DNA from 4 places in the Microbacterium sp. H37-C3 genome. Region 3 is predicted to be linked to each of the others. Evidence: predicted binding sites of a transcription regulator. Region 3 holds the regulator's gene; each other region holds the start of a gene.

Region 1 (4,360 bases), on a different contig from region 3:
GAAGTCGTCGCCGAAGTTCGCCAGGTTCCCGTCGACGAGGTACAGCTGCTCGGGGGCCACCTCGGCACCGATCAGCTCGGGGATGATCGTCTTGACCTCTTCGAACGTGATCAGGGCGATCGCGTCCGGGCCGGCTGCGAGCACGTCCTCGACCTGGGCCGAGAAGTTCGTGTCACCGGTGTTGTAGAGCGAGGTCGCGACGACCTCGCCGCCGGCAGCCTCGAAGGCGGCCTTGGTGAAGCACGCGAGGCCGGTGCCGTAGGCGTCGTTGAGCACGATCATGCCGAGCGTCTCGTTGCCGTCGGCGCCGATCAGGTTGCCGAGCACCTCGCCCTGCAGGACGTCCGAGGGAGCGGTGCGCCAGTAGAGACCCTTGTCCTCGTAGCCGGTGAAGGCGGCCGAGGTGTTCGCCGGCGAGAACTGGATGGCGTTGGCGGCGATGACCTGGTCGATGAACTGAAGCGACGTGCCCGAGGACGCCGCGCCGATGATCGCCGTGGCGCCTTCGCCCAGCAGTCGCGGGATCTCCGTCTCGTACGCCTTGTTGTCGGTGTCACCCGAGTCGCCCTGCTTGAGGTCGATCGTGATGCCCTTGCCCGCGGCATTGATCTCAGATGCGGCGAACTCGGTCGCCGAGATCTCGGGCGGGCCGAGGAAGGCGAGGTTGCCGGTCACGGGCAGAGCCGTGCCGATCGTGTAGGTGAGGTCGGTGCCGGGACCGGTGGAGGTCGAGGTGTACTCGGGGGTGTACGACGCGGGCTCGGCCGCTTCGCAGTCGATGGGGAAACCGGCCGAGGAGTTCCCTTCGGCGTCACCCGATGCAGCCGGTTCGCTGCCTCCGGCACAGCCTGCGAGGACGAGGGCACTCGCGCCGATCACGGCGATACCGCCGAGGACCTTCGCGGTGCGGGAACGGGTGAGAACGCCCATTGTGCTCCTTGATGAGTGGGAACGCGGCACCGAAGCCCCGCGAGGTTGGGTCAAACCTAGTGGTGCCGCTGCATCAGGGATGTTGCGATGTGTTAACGGTCTGTTACGCGACCTAATCGTTACTTCCGGCCCGCCGCATCCCGCGCGATGACGCGGGTGGGACCGGTGCCACGTCAGACGACGGGGGCGACGTTCAATGCCTCGTCGACGCGTTTCGGACGACGAGCGGCGCGCAGCGAGTCGACGCTGAGCACGACGAGGGCGAGCCAGACGAGCCCGAAGCCGATCCAGCGCTCGAGAGGCATCGGCTCGCCGAGGATCCAGGCTCCCGTGATGAACTGCAGGATCGGCGCGACGAACTGCAGCAGGCCGATGACCGTGAGGCTGCTGCGACGGGCGCCGGCGGCGAAGAAGAGCAGGGGCACGGCGGTGACGATCCCGGCGAGGGTCACCAGCGCGGTGTGGCCGGGGCTGACCGAGCCGAACACGAGCCCGCCGGTGACCGCGACGATGATCGCCTGCACGATCGCGACGGGCGCCAGCCAGAGCGACTCGAGGGTCAGGCCGCTGACGGCGTCGACCGACGGCCCGATCTGCTTCTTGACCAGTCCGTACGTGCCGAAGCTCGCGGCGAGGGTCAGGGCGATCCACGGGAAGGCCCCGTAGCCGATGACGATGACGCCGACCGCGACGGCGGCGATGCCGATCGCGACCCACTGGGCCACCCGCAGCCGCTCCTTCAGGACGAGGACGCCGAGGAGCACCGTGACGATCGGGTTGATGAAGTACCCGAGGCTCCCCTCGATCACGTGCCCCGTGAGGGTGCTGATGAGGAAGACCTGCCAGTTCACGTAGATCAGCAGCCCCGCCACGATCGTCCACAGCACGAGGCGCGGCGTGCGCAGGATCGCGATCAGCTTGCCCCAGGCCCGGAGCACCGTGAGGAGGATCGCGCAGAACACCAGCGAGAACAGGATGCGCCACGACACGACCTCGAACGGCCCCATCGGGGCGAGCGTGAGGAAGTAGAGGGGCATGAAGCCCCAGAGCACGTACGCCGAAAAAGCGTAGATCCCGCCGAGCGAGCGTTCACGGGCGGGATCGAGGGGTGTCACGAGCCAAGCATAGGACGGTCATGACACGGCGAGGCCACGACGGACTGCCATCCGCCGCCGCGCGCCTGCCATGACGAAGGCCCGGATGCGCTGCACCCGGGCCTTCGTGGAAGAGCTCTGCGTCAGCGGACGACGACGGCGAGGACGTCGCGGGCCGAGAGCACGAGGAACTCGTCAGCGCCGAACTTGACCTCGGTTCCGCCGTACTTGCTGTAGATCACGCGGTCGCCGACGGCGACGTCGAGCGGAACACGGTTGCCGTTGTCATCGATGCGGCCGGGGCCGACCGCCACGACCTCGCCCTCCTGGGGCTTCTCCTTGGCGGTGTCGGGGATGACCAGACCACTCGCAGTGGTCTGCTCGGCCTCGACCTGCTTGATGACGATGCGGTCCTCGAGCGGCTTGATGGAAACCGACACGGTCTACCTCTTTCTTCGACAAGACTTGTTGGCAATCTCACCCTGAGAGTGCCAAATCCGAGTCTAGGGGGACGTTGGCACTCACGCAACGCGAGTGCCAACGTCCCTGAACCGGCGGCACCGCCCCGCGTAGGCTGTCGTGGTGGATCACGCCGAGCTCTCCGCGTTGCTGACCCCCGAGGGACTCCGTCTGGTCGACGCCCTCCGGATCTCGTCGACGGCGGATGCCGCGTCGGCCGTGTCGCGGCTGCGACGCGAGGGCCTCTCCCCCGACCTCGTGTCGGCCGTCGTCGGGCAAGCCCGGCTGCGCGAGCGCGCGCGGGCGAAGTTCGGTCCGTTCGCCGATCGGATGCTGTTCACCCGGGCCGGCCTCGAGCAGGCTACGCGTCTCGCTGTCGCCGCCCGCCACGCCGGCAGGTTCCGCGATGCCGGCATCGCCCGCGTCGCCGACCTCGGCTGCGGCATCGGCGGCGATGCGCTCGGCTTCGCCGGCATCGGGCTCGAGGTCCTGGCCGTCGACGCCGACGAGATCACCGCTGCCCTGGCCGCCTACAACCTCGCCCCGTTCGGTGCAGCCGCGCGCGTCCGCCACGGGCGGGCGGAGGAGACCGATCTCGACGGCGTCGATGCCGTCTGGCTCGACCCCGCTCGCCGCACCTCGGGCCACAGCGAGACGCGGCGCATCGCGGCATCCGACTACACGCCGTCGCTCGAGTGGGCCTTCGACCTCGCAGGTCGGATGCCGACGGGCATCAAGCTCGGCCCTGCGTTCGACCGCGACGACCTTCCCACCGACGGCGAGGCGCAGTGGATCAGCGCGGACGGCTCGACGATCGAGCTCGTCCTCTGGTCGGGCGCTCTTGCTCGCCCGGGCGTCCGGCGGTCCGCCCTCGTGATCCGCGGCGATCGTGCCGCCGAGCTCACCGCCGCCGATGATGCTCCGGACGTCGATCCGCGCGATATGGGCGCCTACCTGCACGAGCCAGACGGCGCCGTCATCCGCGCTCGGCTGATCGGCGACGTGGCCCGCTCCCTCGACGCGGGGATGCTCGCCGGCGGCACGGCGTACATGACCTCTGACACGGGGCGTACCAGCGCGTTCGCGACGACGTTCCGGGTGCGCGAGGTCCTGCCGCTGAAGACCCGCGAGATCGACGCCGCGCTCAAGCGCGCAGGGATTGGCATCCTGGAGATCAAGAAACGCGGGGTCGACATCGATCCCGCGCAGTTCCGCAAGAAGCTGAGCCTGTCGGGGAGCGCGTCGGCGTCCCTCTTCCTCACGCGCGTCGGAGACCGCCGGGTGGCCGTCCTCGCCGACCGCGTCGAGGACGGTGAGGGCCGCCCCGGCGACGGGGCTCAGTCCAGCAGCCCGGCCTGAGCCGCCGCCCAGACGAGCCAGCCCGCGCTGTAGAGGATCGACAACGCGGCGAGGCCGAGCGCCCACACCGCGACCCCGCGACGCTCCCACGGTCGGCGCAGCGCCAGCACCGCCATCACGACCGCTGCGATACCCAGCGGGAACGCCCACCCGACGAACAGCGACAGCACGAGGGCCACGATCGCCAGGGCCAGCGCCCACGCCCCCGACCGCGGCAGGATCTCGGGCGCCGGGGCCCACTCGACGCGCGGCTGCGACACAGCGGGCTCAGCGGGCTCGGCGCGCGGGCCGACCTCGGGGCTGCTCAGCAGCGGTGTCGGCTGCGTGAACTCGCGCTGGAACCCGCCGCGGTGCTCGCCCGGAAGCCTCGCGGCCTCGGGAGCCGACGCGACGTCATCCGTCGGCGCTGCCACGGCGGGGCGCCGACTGCGCCGACGGTCGTCGCTCACCCGCGTACCTGAATCTCGGTGACCGGAAGCGTCGAGTCGGCGCCGAACGAGAGGGTCGACGGCTCGGCG
Region 2 (4,360 bases), on a different contig from region 3:
GATCAGAAGTCCATGCCACCCGTGGGGTCGCCCGCGGGAGCCGGGGTCTTCTCCGGCTTGTCCGCCACGACCGCCTCGGTCGTGAGGAACAGGCCCGCGATCGACGCGGCGTTCTGCAGCGCGGAGCGCGTCACCTTGGCCGGGTCGATGATGCCCTGCTCGAACAGGTTGCCGTACTCGCCGGTCGCGGCGTTCAGGCCGTGTCCGATCTCGAGCTCGGCCACCTTGTTGGCGACGACGCCCGGCTCGAGGCCGGCGTTCAGAGCGATCTGCTTCAGAGGAGCCTCGATCGCGACCTTGACGATGTTCGCACCGGTCGCCTCGTCGCCCGAGAGCTCGAGACCGCTGAACGCGTTCTTGCCGGCCTGGATGAGCGCGACACCACCACCGGCGACGACACCCTCTTCCACAGCTGCCTTGGCGTTGCGGACGGCGTCCTCGATGCGGTGCTTGCGCTCCTTGAGCTCGACCTCGGTCGCAGCTCCGGCCTTGATGACGGCGACGCCACCGGCGAGCTTCGCGAGGCGCTCCTGGAGCTTCTCGCGGTCGTAGTCACTGTCGGTGTTGTCGATCTCGCGACGGATCTGGGTCACGCGGCCCTCGAGCTGAGCCGAGTCACCGGCACCCTCGACGATCGTGGTCTCGTCCTTCGTGATGATGACCTTGCGCGCACGGCCGAGCAGGTCGACGGTGGCGTTCTCGAGCTTGAGGCCCACCTCTTCGGTGATGACCTGGCCGCCGGTGAGGATCGCGATGTCCTGCAGCTGAGCCTTGCGACGGTCGCCGAAGCCGGGAGCCTTGACGGCAGCCGACTTGAAGATGCCGCGGATCTTGTTGAGGACCAGCGTCGCGAGAGCCTCGCCCTCGACGTCCTCGGCGATGATGAGGAGCTCCTTGCCCTCCTGGATCACCTTGTCGACGATGGGCAGAAGGTCCTTGATGTTCGAGATCTTCTGGTTCGCGATGAGGATGTACGGGTCCTCGAAGACGGCCTCCTGGCGCTCCGGGTCCGTGACGAAGTAGGGGTTGATGTAACCCTTGTCGAAGCGCATGCCCTCGGTGAGCTCGAGCTCGGTGCCGAAGGTGTTCGACTCCTCGACGGTGACGACGCCCTCCTTGCCGACCTTGTCGATGGCCTCGGCGATCAGCTCGCCGATCGAGGCGTCAGCAGCCGAGATCGAAGCGGTGGCAGCGATCTGCTCCTTCGACTCGACCTCCTTGGCGTCAGCGAGGAGCTGGTCGGTGATGGCCTTGACGGCCTTCTCGATGCCCTTCTTGAGCGAGATGGGGTCGGCGCCGGCTGCGACGTTGCGCAGGCCTTCGCGGACGAGCGCCTGAGCGAGGACGGTCGCGGTGGTCGTTCCGTCACCGGCGACGTCGTCGGTCTTCTTGGCGACCTCCTTGACGAGCTCCGCACCGATCTTCTCGTACGGGTCGTCGAGCTCGATCTCCTTGGCGATCGAGACGCCATCGTTCGTGATGGTGGGGGCGCCCCACTTCTTTTCGAGCACGACGTTGCGACCGCGCGGGCCGAGCGTCACCTTGACGGCGTCGGCCAGCGTGTTCAGGCCGCGCTCGAGGCCGCGGCGGGCCTCCTCGTCGAAAGCGATGATCTTTGCCATGTGTGTGTCGTCCCTCCCGGACGGTGGAGAACAGTCTTTAGCACTCGATGAACGTGAGTGCTAAAGCCATTCTGGCACTCGCCCATGGGGAGTGCAAGCCGCGTGGTCGGTGACGCGACCCGGGGAAACGACGGAGCGCACCGCGATGGCGGTGCGCTCCGTGGAGTGTTGCGATTCAGGCGACGACGCGCACCGATTCCGCTTGCGGACCCTTCTGCCCCGTCCCCACGGTGAACTCGACCGCCTGCCCCTCTTCGAGCACGCGGAAGCCGCTCATCTCGATGTTGGAGTAGTGGACGAAGACGTCCTGCCCTTCGTTCACGGTGATGAAGCCGAAACCCTTCTCGGCGTTGAACCACTTGACGGTGCCCTGTGTCATGCGAATCTCCTGATGCTGTGCGACAGCGTCATCGTATGCAGGGCGTTCCGCCGGATCCGGCGCTTCCGGTCACTGTTGACACGGCCGCATCGAGAATTTCACGAGCATGAAACACGCCCGGTCGTCAGCCCTCGCCGCCACCGCCCGCGCGGTCCTCGCCGACGACCACGGTGAGCTGCTTGCTGGGCTCCCCGTCCGCGCCGTCCGGGCCTGCATAGGCCTCGCTCATCTCCACGTCCGCTCCGCCAATCACTTGGGCGAGGCCCCGCGCGGCACCCTCGTCCTCCGCATGGACGTAGAAGATCGTGGTCGTCGCGAAGTCATGAGTGCTGGCGTCACCCGCGTCGACGACATCCGAGTTCCATCCGGCACCGACGACGGTGTCGCGGAGGGCGGTCGCCAGTCCGCGTTCCGACGTCGCGTTGAGGATCAGGACGGGATACGAGGTGTCGACGACCGGATCGGCCTCGACGGGAGCCTCGACCACGGACGTCGCCGTGGGCGCCGCCGGGAACAGCCCGATGCGACCGGTGACGATCATCGTGCCGAGGACGCCCGCCGCCACCAGGACGAGGACCGCGACGGCAGCCCAGACCAGGAGCACGCCGGCACGCAGCCGGGGGTTCTCGGCCCGGTGGGCGCCGACGCGGGTGGTGTCGGCGGGCAGCTCGTCGAAGCGGTCTTTCGGGTATGTCGTTGTCGGCACGGAGGAATGCTATCTGCCGAAGCTTCGCGTCACATGGCCGCGCGGTCGGCGCGCGAGCGCTCGGCCGCTGCACGCATGCGCCGCAGGCGGTGCACGAGCAGGGGGTCGTGCGACACCGCGTCGACCGACTCGATGATCCGCCCGAGCAGCTGGTAGTACCGCGCAGGGCTCAGCGCGAGCTCTTCGCGAACGGCCTCTTCTTTCGCGCCGCTGTGAGCACCCCAACGCGCCTCGAAATCGAGGATCGAGCGGTCGCGTTCGGAAAGTGCCACATCTCCACGCTACGACCGCGCGCGCTCGGAGCCGGGACGCCACTCCCACCATCGCCCGAGCGGGTCGGCCGCAGCGTCGATCTCCCCGTCGAGGGCGACCGCGAAGCCGTCGCGCCAGCCGGAGGGAGCACCGCCCGCCCAGCCGTCATGGGTGGCGGGCTCGTCGATCGTCAGCCAGCGCCCCAGTCCGCGCGCACGCGTGACCACGCCCGCGCGTCGTTCCCGCGGGATGTGCACGAGCACCCCGGGCGTGGTGATCACGAGCGTCGCGTCGGCCGGGGCGAGCGCTGCCACGTCCGGAAGAAGGTCGTACGCGTCGCCGGCGAACAGAAGGGGCGGGTCGGATGCCGCGACAGCCGCCGCCGCTCGGATGCGCTCCGCCCGCCCGCTCTCGCCCGGCCACACCAGGCGCGTCAGCCAGTCGACGTCGCGGGGATCGCGCACGTCCAACGGGGCGAGATCGATGCCGGCGCGCCAGACGATCTCGGGATGCCGCACGCGCGGCATCCGTGCGCCCCTCACCGCGCTCGTCAGCTCGACCGCAGACGCCCCCGCACGCGGATCGAGGCGCGTCTCGCCGTCGTCGCCCACGTACCGATACGAGTAGCGGTCGGGATACAGGCACAGTCCGGCACTGGCTCCCACTTCGAGCAGCGCGATCGGCCCGGCGACGCGCGACAGCGTCGGAAGAAGCGCCGCACAACGGAGCGGCTCGTTCGTCTGCACCGAGCGGACGAGGGTCTCCGTGACGACGGCGTCGGCGTGGGCGAGCACCCACGATGCCCACGACGATGAATCCACGTCGCCGGAACCCAGCAGGCGGCAGACCGCGAACACCAGCGGCGGCTGGCGGCGGTTCGCGGGAAGCCGCGAGAGCACGTGCTGGAGGTCTCGGTCTTCGACGACGCGACGCGCCCATGCCGCGTAGAGGTCGGAGCGTCCGGGCGCCTCGTCGACGGCGAAGCGCCGATATCGCTCGATCACGGCGGCGTACTCGTCGGACATGAAGCCATTCTCAGGGAACATCAACCGCCCGGGTCGAGTTGAATAGGACGAGGCGAAGGAGCAGACATGACCTATTCCGTGAACAAGACCGACGAGCAGTGGCGCGAAGAGCTCACCCCCGAGCAGTACGCCGTGCTGCGCCAGGCTGGTACCGAGCGTGCCTGGACGGGAGAACTGCTCGATGAGAGCCGCGCGGGCCTGTACACCTGCGCCGCCTGCGGTTCCGAGCTGTTCCAGAGCGGCACGAAGTTCGACTCGCACTGCGGTTGGCCGAGCTTCTACGAGTCGGTGCGCCCCGAGGCCGTCGAGCTGATCGAGGACCGCTCGCACGGCATGGTGCGCACGGAAGTGCGCTGCGCGAACTGCGGTTCGCACC
Region 3 (4,360 bases):
CGGGACGAGACCGTCGACTACGCGGCGGTCGGCGCGACACGCGCGCACGACCTCATGGCGTATCCGCCCGAACACAGCATCCCGGCCGAAGACGCCTGGCGGATCGGGAGCGGGCAGGCTCGCTTCGACACCGCCGCCGACCTCCTCATGTCGTGGGCAGCGCTCCGTGGGGCGGGTTTGCGAGTCGCGGATGTGCGGCCCGCATCGGGACCGATGTACACCGGCGTCGCGTTCGACGACCAGGGAAACGCCGTCGCGCCCAGCAGCATGGAGCACGAGCAGCGCTTCGCGGCGGACGGCACCCCCTACGTCGGAGCCGGCACCACGCTTCAGGTGCACGGGCGTGTGTCGGGGCTGAATGCGGATGCGGAGCTCCGCGTGATCTTCGTTGACGAGGAGCCCCGCCGGGTCGCGTTCGCTCTCGGGACCGTCGGCGGTTCCGTCGTGAGCGGCGAGGAGTCCTTCCTCCTCGAGTGGCGCGATAACGATGAGGTCTGGTTCGTCGTGCGGGCGTTCGATCGGCCGACGGCATTGGCTTACCGCATGCTCAAGAGTCTCGTCCGCCGCCGCCGCCGGATGCTGTTTCAGGGATACCTCCGCGCGATCTCGCCGCTGTACGCGACGCCTGAGGCCTGATGGGCGCGGCACTGCCGATCGGTGATCCGGTGCCGGTCGGCGGGACGCTGCCGGACGACCTCGTCATCGACCCCGACGTCCCGTTCGGGGTGTACCTGCACGTTCCGTTCTGCCGGGTGCGGTGCGGCTACTGCGACTTCAACACCTACACCGCCACAGAGCTACGTGGCGCGCGGCAAGATGCCTACGCCGACGAGGTGCTGCGCGAGATCGCCCTCTCGGCCGATGTGATGGACGAGCGCGGCCCCCGGCGTTCGGCGCAGACGGTGTTCTTCGGCGGCGGCACTCCCACGTTGCTTCCGGCCGGAGACCTCGCTCGGATGCTGAGCGGAGTGCGGGACACGTTCGGCATCGCCGCCGGCGCGGAGGTCACCGTCGAGGCGAACCCCGACACGATGAACCCTCGGGTCGCCGACGCGCTGGCGGCGGCGGGCGTGACGCGCCTGTCGATCGGCATGCAGTCGGCCGTACCGCACGTGCTGGCGGCCCTCGACCGGACGCACGATCCCGCCAACGTCGCCACCGCCGTCGCTGCCGCGCGCGGGGCGGGACTCGACGTCTCGGTCGACCTGATCTACGGAGCGCCGGGGGAGAGCCTCGACGATTGGCGGCGCTCCGTCGAGACCGCAGTCGCGCTCGAGCCCGATCACGTCTCCGCCTACGCGCTCATCATTGAGGAGGGCACGCGCCTCGAGCGCCAGATCCGCCGTGGTGAGGTACCCGCTCCCGACGACGACCTCCAGGCAGACATGTATGAGCTGGCCGACGAGCGTCTCGCCGCCGCCGGCTTCTCCTGGTACGAGGTGTCGAACTGGGCACGGTCGACCGACCAGCGCTCGCGTCACAACCTGGCCTACTGGCGCGGAACCGACTGGTGGGGTTACGGGCCGGGCGCGCACAGTCACATCGCGGGCCTCCGCTGGTGGAACGTGAAACACCCGGCGGCATATGCTCAGCGGCTCTCCGCGGGCGAGTCTCCCGCCGCAGGCCGCGAGCGCCCGGATGCCGAGGCCCGACGGCTCGAGTCCGTCCTGCTGCGATCGCGCATCGTGGATGGGCTCGCCGTCGATGAGCTCGCGAACGACTCGCGCCGTGCCGTCGCATCGCTCATCGCCGACGGGCTCATCGAAGGCGCGGACGCCGTCCGCGGTCGGGTCGTCCTGGCTCGCCGCGGACGCCTCATGGCCGATGCGGTCGTACGGGCGCTCACCGAGTGATCCCGGGCGGCGACCCGCCTCGCCCACGCGGTAGAATTGGCACTCGCAGACATCGAGTGCCAAACAGGAGGTGACGGACATGGTCTCAGAGCGCGGACTGCAGGTGCTGCGGGCGATCGTGCAGGACTATGTCGACACCCGCGAGCCCGTGGGAAGCAAGTCGATCGTCGAGCGCCACGCCTTCGGCGTCTCGGCTGCCACGATCCGCAACGACATGGCGCTCCTCGAGGACGAGGAGCTCATCGCCGCGCCCCACACGTCATCCGGACGCGTGCCGACCGATAAGGGCTACCGCGTCTTCGTCGACCATCTGGCAGGCCTTCGCCCCCTGAGCGCCGCCCAGCGCTCGGCCATCACGACCTTCCTCGACGGCCCCACCGACCTCGACGACCTGCTCGTTCGGACGGTCCGTGCGCTCACCCAGCTGACGGGCCAGGTCGCAATGGTGCAGTACCCGTCCTTCGCGCGCGCGCAGGTCTCGCACCTCGAATTGGTCGACCTCGGCGGCGGACGACTCGTCGTCATCGTCGTCACCGACACCGGCCGTGTCTCCCAGCGGGTGGGCGTGGTACGCACGCTCCTCGACGAAGCGCAATTCGCCGTAGCCAAGGCGACGCTGCGCGCCGCTGTCACCGGCGTCGCCGTGCGAGACGCCGTCACCGCGGTGTCGGCGCTCGCGGAGAGCGAGTCGGTCGGCGACCCGATCGGCGATGCGGTGCGCGAGATCGCCCGCATCCTGGTCGAAGAGCTCGAGACGTTCCGGCAGGACCGCCTCGTCATGGCCGGCACCGCCACGCTCGCGCGGCGAGAGGCGGATTTCCGCGGCAGTATCTATCCGCTGCTCGAAGCCATCGAGGAGCAGGTGACGCTGCTTCGGCTCATGGGCGAGATGGTCGCCGACGACCGCGGCGTCGCAGCGCGAATCGGCCGCGAGAACGAGGCGTACGGGCTCTCCGAAGCTTCGGTCGTCACGAGCGACTACGACGTCCCGGGCTCGCATGCACGCGTCGGCCTCATGGGCCCGACGCGCATGGACTACCCGACGAACCTCGCGACGGTCCGCGCCGTCGCGCACTACCTCAGCCGGCTTCTCGACGAAGACGAGAAGTCCCGCTGACCCACCCCACCCACGCCCGAACGGGCGGAAAGGCGATCCGTGGCTGACCACTACGAGGTCCTGGGCGTTGCGCGCGACGCGTCGCCCGACGAGATCAAGAAGGCGTACCGACGCCTGGCACGAGAACTGCACCCCGACGTCAACCCGGGAGAGGATGCGTCCGAGCGATTCAAGCTCGTCACGCATGCTTACGACGTCCTCAGCGATCCGGAGCAGCGTCAGCGCTACGACATGGGCGGCGACTCCGCCGGCGGCTTCGGCGGCGCCGCGGGCTTCGGCGGATTCAGCGACATCTTCGAGACCTTCTTCGGCGGCGGCGCCGGAGGCGGCGGTCGCGCCGGGCGTCCGCGCTCCCGGCGCGAACGCGGACAGGATGCGCTCGTCCGGGTCACCCTCGAGCTCGGCGACGTCGTCTTCGGCGTGCATCGCGACATCGAGGTCGACACCGCGGTGCTCTGCGACACCTGCCAGGGCTCGTGCTGCCAGCCGGGAACGCAGCCGGTCACCTGCGACGTCTGCCACGGCGCGGGCAACGTGCAGCGCACCGTCCGCAGCCTGCTGGGCAACGTCGTGACGTCGCAGCCCTGCAACGTCTGCCAGGGTTACGGCACGACGATCCCGTACCCGTGCACGACCTGCCAGGGGCAGGGACGCGTCCGGGCTCGCCGCACCGTCTCGCTCGACATCCCCGCAGGCGTCGAGACCGGGTTGCGCCTGCAGCTCCCCGGATCCGGCGAGGTCGGTCCCGCCGGCGGCCCCAACGGCGATCTGTACCTCGAGGTCACGGTCGCTCCGCACGACGTGTTCAGCCGCGAGGGCGACGATCTGCTCGCCACGCTCGAGGTGTCGATGCCCGACGCCGTCCTGGGCACCAGCACCACGATCGAGTCGCTCGACGGTCCGGTCGAGCTCGAGCTGCGCCCGGGCGTCCAGTCCGGCGACGTCCTCACCGTCAAGGGTCGCGGCATCACGCCGCTTCGCGGCTCGACGCGCGGCGACCTGCGTGTCGGCGTTCACGTCGTCACCCCGACGCGTCTGGATGCCAAGGAGCGGGCCCTCATCGAGGAGCTGAAGAAGCGCACGAAGTCGCCCGCGCCACAGCTCGCGGAGTTCCACCAGGGCCTTTTCGCCAAGCTCCGCGATCGGTTCCGGAACAGCTGAGCGCATGGCCCTGCACTTCCTCGTCGACCCGCCGCTCATCACTCGGCCGGGCGAGTTCGTCGACCTCACCGGCGCCGAGGCTCATCACGCGGCCGGCGTCCGTCGCGTGCGTGTCGGTGAGACGGTGACGGTGGGCGACGGCGCGGGGGCGTGGCTCGAGGGCACCGTCACCGCAGCCGATCCGAAGCTCGTCCGCATCGAGGCGCTCTCGCGAGTCGAGCATCCCGCG
Region 4 (4,360 bases), on a different contig from region 3:
GCGACGCATCATGCCGACCAGCTTAGGCGGGCAGTAAAGTTGTCGCCATGAACGATCGTCGTCGCGCCGTTGCCGCGTGGGAGAGTCTCTTCCGCGCGCAGCACGAGATCTTCGACGACATCAGCAATGACTTCGCCGGCGATGAGCTGACCCAGGCCGAGTACGACGTGCTCCTGACGGTCGCGCGAGGCACGGGCCATCGCGCTCGCCTGCGAGACGTCACCGCGAACATGCTCATCAGCCAGCCGAGCGTCTCGCGCCTGGTCGATCGGATGGTCGCGCGCGGCCTCATCACCAAGTGCGGCGACCCGACGGATGGCCGCGGCGCAATGCTCACGGCGACGCCGGAGGGGCTGTCGGCGTTTCGTCGACTCGCCGCCGCCCACGGCCGCTCCATCGCCGAACGCATGTCGGTGCTGTCGACCGAAGAGCTCGAGCAGCTCGAGCAGCTGACGACGAAGCTGCGACGTCTGTCCTGACGACCGCGCGGACCGGAGCCGGTCGCGCGGTGTCGCTCGGGGTCGTTTCCTCCCCAGGCGGAACGGTGCCCCGACTTTCGACAACCGAACATAGGTTCGACTCGGATGTCGTACCCCGCTGTCACAATGGGAACATGACGGCGAGTGACGGGGGTGGCGAGGCGCGACGCGACGACGTCACGCCGTCGCAAGCGCTCGCTTTTGCGAGATACGCGGAGGCCCTTGACCTCTCTCACGCCGCTGACATCGCTCGCACCCGGGCGCTGGCCGACCTGGGTCATGCCGCCCTGCACGACGCGCGCCGCGACGGGGTGCGGGGTATGGCGTCGAACATGGACTTGCGGTCGGTCGCGGCCGAAGCAGCGGGCATGGCGCGGTTGACGGACCGGCGGCTGCAGGGCGAGATCGACCACGCGATGACCGTCATCGACGACTACCCCGCGGTGTTCGAGGCGTGGGTGCAGCGGCGGATCGAACGCGGACACGTGGATGTGGTCGTGCGGGTCGGCGCGGGAGTGCCTGCGGAGGTCCGGGGGTCGTTCGCGGAGGCCGCGATCGCGGTGTGCGAGCGGGATGTGCCGTCGCGGGTGCGGGGTGCGCTGGACGCGTTGGCGGCCCGGTTGCATACGCAGACGTTCACGGAGCGGCACAAGGCCGCGGCGGCGGAGCGGTGCGTGCGGGTGTTCCACGGGTCGGATGGGATGTCGAATCTCGTCGCGAACCTTCCGACGGTCATCGCCGCGGGGATGCTCGACCGACTCACGCAGATGGGGCAGTCGGTGAAGGACGCGCGGGTCGCGACTGGTCCGGAGGGGGGAGCGGATGCCGCGGGGGCGGCGGATGCTGCGGAGGCGGCTGAGCCCGCCGACACGCGGACGATGGATCAGCTGCGCGCCGACATCCTGGGCGACCTGGTGCTCGGCGGGGCGCCGGTCGTCGATCCGACGTATGGGACCGATCGGGCCGGTGGGCTCGGGGCGATCCGGGCGCGCGTTCAGGTCGCGGTCACGGCGGAGACGTTAATGGGGCGTGACGAGAACCCCGCCGAAGCAGTCGGGGCCGGGCTCGTTGATGCCGAGACCGTGCGGCAGCTCGCGGGGCAGGTGTCGGAGTGGGACCGGTTGTTCATCGACCCGGTCACCCGCACCCCGGTCGAGATCGACGCCTACCGGCCCACGGCTTCGATGAAGAAACTCCTGATGGCCCGGGATCAGCACTGCCGGTTCCCCGGATGCCGCAGAGCCGCGATCCGCTGCGAGCTCGACCACACCATCGACCACGCCCTCGGCGGGCACACCCACATCTTCAACCTCGCCCACCTGTGCCAGCGACACCACTCGATGAAGCAGTTCACGAAGTGGGAGGTTCGGCAGGTCGGTGGCGGGGTCCTCGAATGGACCTCACCCCTCGGCCGGGTCTACCGCGAAGACGTCCCCATACCGGCCGTCTGCTTCACCATCGCCACCACGGACCCGCCACCGGATGCGACACGCGGCGGACCGCCGGCGGACGAACCGCCACCCTTCTGAGGGCTGCAGCCACGCAGTCGGGCGCGCGCATCGCGCACCTTCGAATCGGTCGCGGGCGCTGGGGGATATACGCGAAGGGGCGGCCGCCGCCCCCGAAAGAGCTGCGGCCGCCCGTCGTGCGAACGCGGATCTGCGCGATCAGTTCTCGATCGGCACCACCGGCGCGGCTGCGTCGGTCGTGACCTCGACCTTGCGCGGCTTGGCCTTCTCGCTGACCGGGATGGTCACGGTCAGGACGCCGTTGTTGTAGGTCGCGGCGATGCCTTCCGTGTCGACACCCTGGCCGAGGTTCAGCTGACGCAGGAAGCTCGCGGCTTCACGCTCGCGCGTGATCCACTTCACTCCGTCACCGCTCGCGAGCGTTCGCTCGGCGCGGATGGTCAGCAGCTGGCCGTCGACGTCGATGTCGACCGAGCCCGGGTCGATGCCGGGCAGGTCGGCGGTCATCACGTAGTGGTCGCCGTCACGGTAGAGGTCCATCGGCATGCGACGGGGGCCGCGGCGCGTGTCGAAGAGGCTCGAGGCGATGCGGTCGAGGTCGCGGAACGGGTCATAAGTAGCCATCGATCTTTCCCTTCTCTGATGCTTCGTGTTGAGATCTGAAAGTTGAGCCGTCTCGGCTCAACTGCATCCAGATTAGCACTCTCCCCCATCGAGTGCCAAGGGTTCTCGCACAGCGAACAGCGCCCCGAAGACGGGGCGCGAGAGGGCCTCTCAGCACTCGACGACGTTCACGGCGAGACCGCCCTCGCTCGTCTCCTTGTACTTGTGCGACATGTCGATCCCGGTCTGGCGCATCGTCTCGACGACGGCATCCAGCGACACGTAATGCTGCCCGTCACCCCGCAACGCGAGTCGCGCCGCGGTGACCGCCGTCGATGCCGCGATCGCGTTGCGCTCGATGCACGGGATCTGCACGAGGCCACCGACCGGGTCGCACGTGAGCCCGAGGTGGTGCTCCATCGCGATCTCCGCCGCATTCTCGATCTGCGCGCTGTTGCCGCCCATGACCGCCGTCAGGCCTCCCGCCGCCATCGCGCACGCAGATCCGACCTCGGCCTGGCAGCCACCCTCCGCACCGGAGATGGACGCGTTCGCCTTGAACAGCGACCCCAGAGCCGTCGCGGTCAACAGGAACCGCCTGATGCCGCGGCGCCGATCCAGATCCTCCGACGCGAGCCGCGACTCCGCCGCGAACCGCCACCAGCACATAGCCACCGCCGGAAGGATTCCTGCGGCACCGTTGGTGGGCGCGGTGACCACGCGTCCACCCGACGCGTTCTCCTCGTTGACGGCGAGCGCGAAAGCACCGAGCCACTCCCCCGGCAGCTCACGCCCGCCGGCCGCCTCCGCCTGTTCGAGCTGCGCCCGCATCGCCCCCGCCCGGCGCCGCACGCGCAGCATCCCCGGCAAGGTGCCGTCGGCTCGAAGCCCCGCCTCGACGCACCCCGCCATGGCATCCCAGATCGCGTCGAGGCCGGCAGCGACCTCGGCCTCGGGTCGGAGTGCCTCCTCGTTGCGGCGCGCCAGGCCGGCGATGCTCATCTGCTCGCGCTCGCACAGCTCGAGCAGCTCCGCCGCGGTGCTGAACCGATACGGCCAGACGACAGCGCCCGAACCTCCGCGCCGCCCGCCCGCCTCGGCGGCTTCGCCTGCGCGTCGGATGAAGCCACCCCCGACCGAGAGATACGTTTCCGACGCGACGAGATCGCCCGCGGCGTCCCACGCGCTCAGGGTCATCGCGTTGGGATGCTCCGGAAGCCGCGTCCGCGGTTCGAAGGTCACGTCGCTCCGCGAGAACGGCACCGCGTGCCACCCCGCGAGCACCAGGGGCGACCCGTCGACCCATTCGGTCCACGCGCCGCGAACCACGTCGGGATCGACAGTCTCGGGCGCATGACCCTGTAGCCCTGCGACCACGGCGTCGGGCGTGCCGTGCCCGATCCCGGTCGCTCCGAGCGACCCGTACAGCACGCAGCCGACACGTGCGACCTCGGGAAGCCGCCCCGCGGCCTCCAGCCTGACGACGAAAGCACGGGCAGCACGCAACGGGCCGACCGTGTGGGAGCTCGAGGGTCCTACACCGATGGAGAACAGCTCGAACGCCGAGACGTAAGCGCTCACTCGCCCAGGCTACGCCAGCATCTGCCGTACGGGCCCGGCGGCGTCAAGGGGCTGCTGTCGGGCGCACTGTACGCCTATCGTCGCGATCGATGACCGCCCTACCCCATCCCCGCCTTGTCTCGCTGAAAGCCGCGGCGCGGACCGCGGGCGGCGAGGCCTTCGCGCTCTCTCGTCTGCTGCTCGCCGGCAAGGCGGCCCTCGCCGCGGCGATCGCCTGGTATCTCGCGC

The links. Region 3 encodes HrcA, which represses chaperone genes, less so after heat shock. Its sites were predicted from a motif close to TTNGCACTCGNNNNNNNCGAGTGCNAA; they were not measured.
Region 1: groES (co-chaperone GroES) is a predicted target of HrcA. The motif match lies at 2,539-2,565, and genes of this name have one in related genera.
Region 2: groL (chaperonin GroEL) is a predicted target of HrcA. The motif match lies at 1,660-1,686, and genes of this name have one in related genera.
Region 4: O1W71_RS07740 (Hsp20/alpha crystallin family protein) is a predicted target of HrcA. The motif match lies at 2,645-2,671, and genes of this name have one in related genera.

The regions. Positions count from the first base shown of each region.
Region 1 covers NZ_JAPVLR010000009.1:49,651-54,010, reverse strand. Annotated here, with positions in the region: gene O1W71_RS16175 (ABC transporter substrate-binding protein) at 1-930, opposite strand, end outside; gene rarD (EamA family transporter RarD) at 1,104-2,045, opposite strand; gene groES (co-chaperone GroES) at 2,168-2,464, opposite strand; gene O1W71_RS16160 (class I SAM-dependent methyltransferase) at 2,607-3,842, shown strand; gene O1W71_RS16155 (hypothetical protein) at 3,821-4,291, opposite strand; gene tsaD (tRNA (adenosine(37)-N6)-threonylcarbamoyltransferase complex transferase subunit TsaD) at 4,288-4,360, opposite strand, start outside.
Region 2 covers NZ_JAPVLR010000003.1:31,740-36,099, forward strand. Annotated here, with positions in the region: gene groL (chaperonin GroEL) at 3-1,622, opposite strand; gene O1W71_RS09185 (cold-shock protein) at 1,798-2,001, opposite strand; gene O1W71_RS09190 (LytR C-terminal domain-containing protein) at 2,126-2,707, opposite strand; gene O1W71_RS09195 (DUF3263 domain-containing protein) at 2,737-2,979, opposite strand; gene O1W71_RS09200 (DUF2332 domain-containing protein) at 2,989-3,984, opposite strand; gene msrB (peptide-methionine (R)-S-oxide reductase MsrB) at 4,051-4,360, shown strand, end outside.
Region 3 covers NZ_JAPVLR010000001.1:311,696-316,055, reverse strand. Annotated here, with positions in the region: gene O1W71_RS01415 (DUF1990 family protein) at 1-636, shown strand, start outside; gene hemW (radical SAM family heme chaperone HemW) at 636-1,853, shown strand; gene hrcA (heat-inducible transcriptional repressor HrcA) at 1,933-2,970, shown strand; gene dnaJ (molecular chaperone DnaJ) at 3,010-4,131, shown strand; gene O1W71_RS01395 (16S rRNA (uracil(1498)-N(3))-methyltransferase) at 4,136-4,360, shown strand, end outside.
Region 4 covers NZ_JAPVLR010000002.1:578,699-583,058, reverse strand. Annotated here, with positions in the region: gene O1W71_RS07755 (DUF2207 domain-containing protein) at 1-12, opposite strand, end outside; gene O1W71_RS07750 (MarR family winged helix-turn-helix transcriptional regulator) at 48-479, shown strand; gene O1W71_RS07745 (HNH endonuclease signature motif containing protein) at 614-2,008, shown strand; gene O1W71_RS07740 (Hsp20/alpha crystallin family protein) at 2,147-2,572, opposite strand; gene O1W71_RS07735 (L-serine ammonia-lyase) at 2,723-4,132, opposite strand; gene O1W71_RS07730 (FUSC family protein) at 4,222-4,360, shown strand, end outside.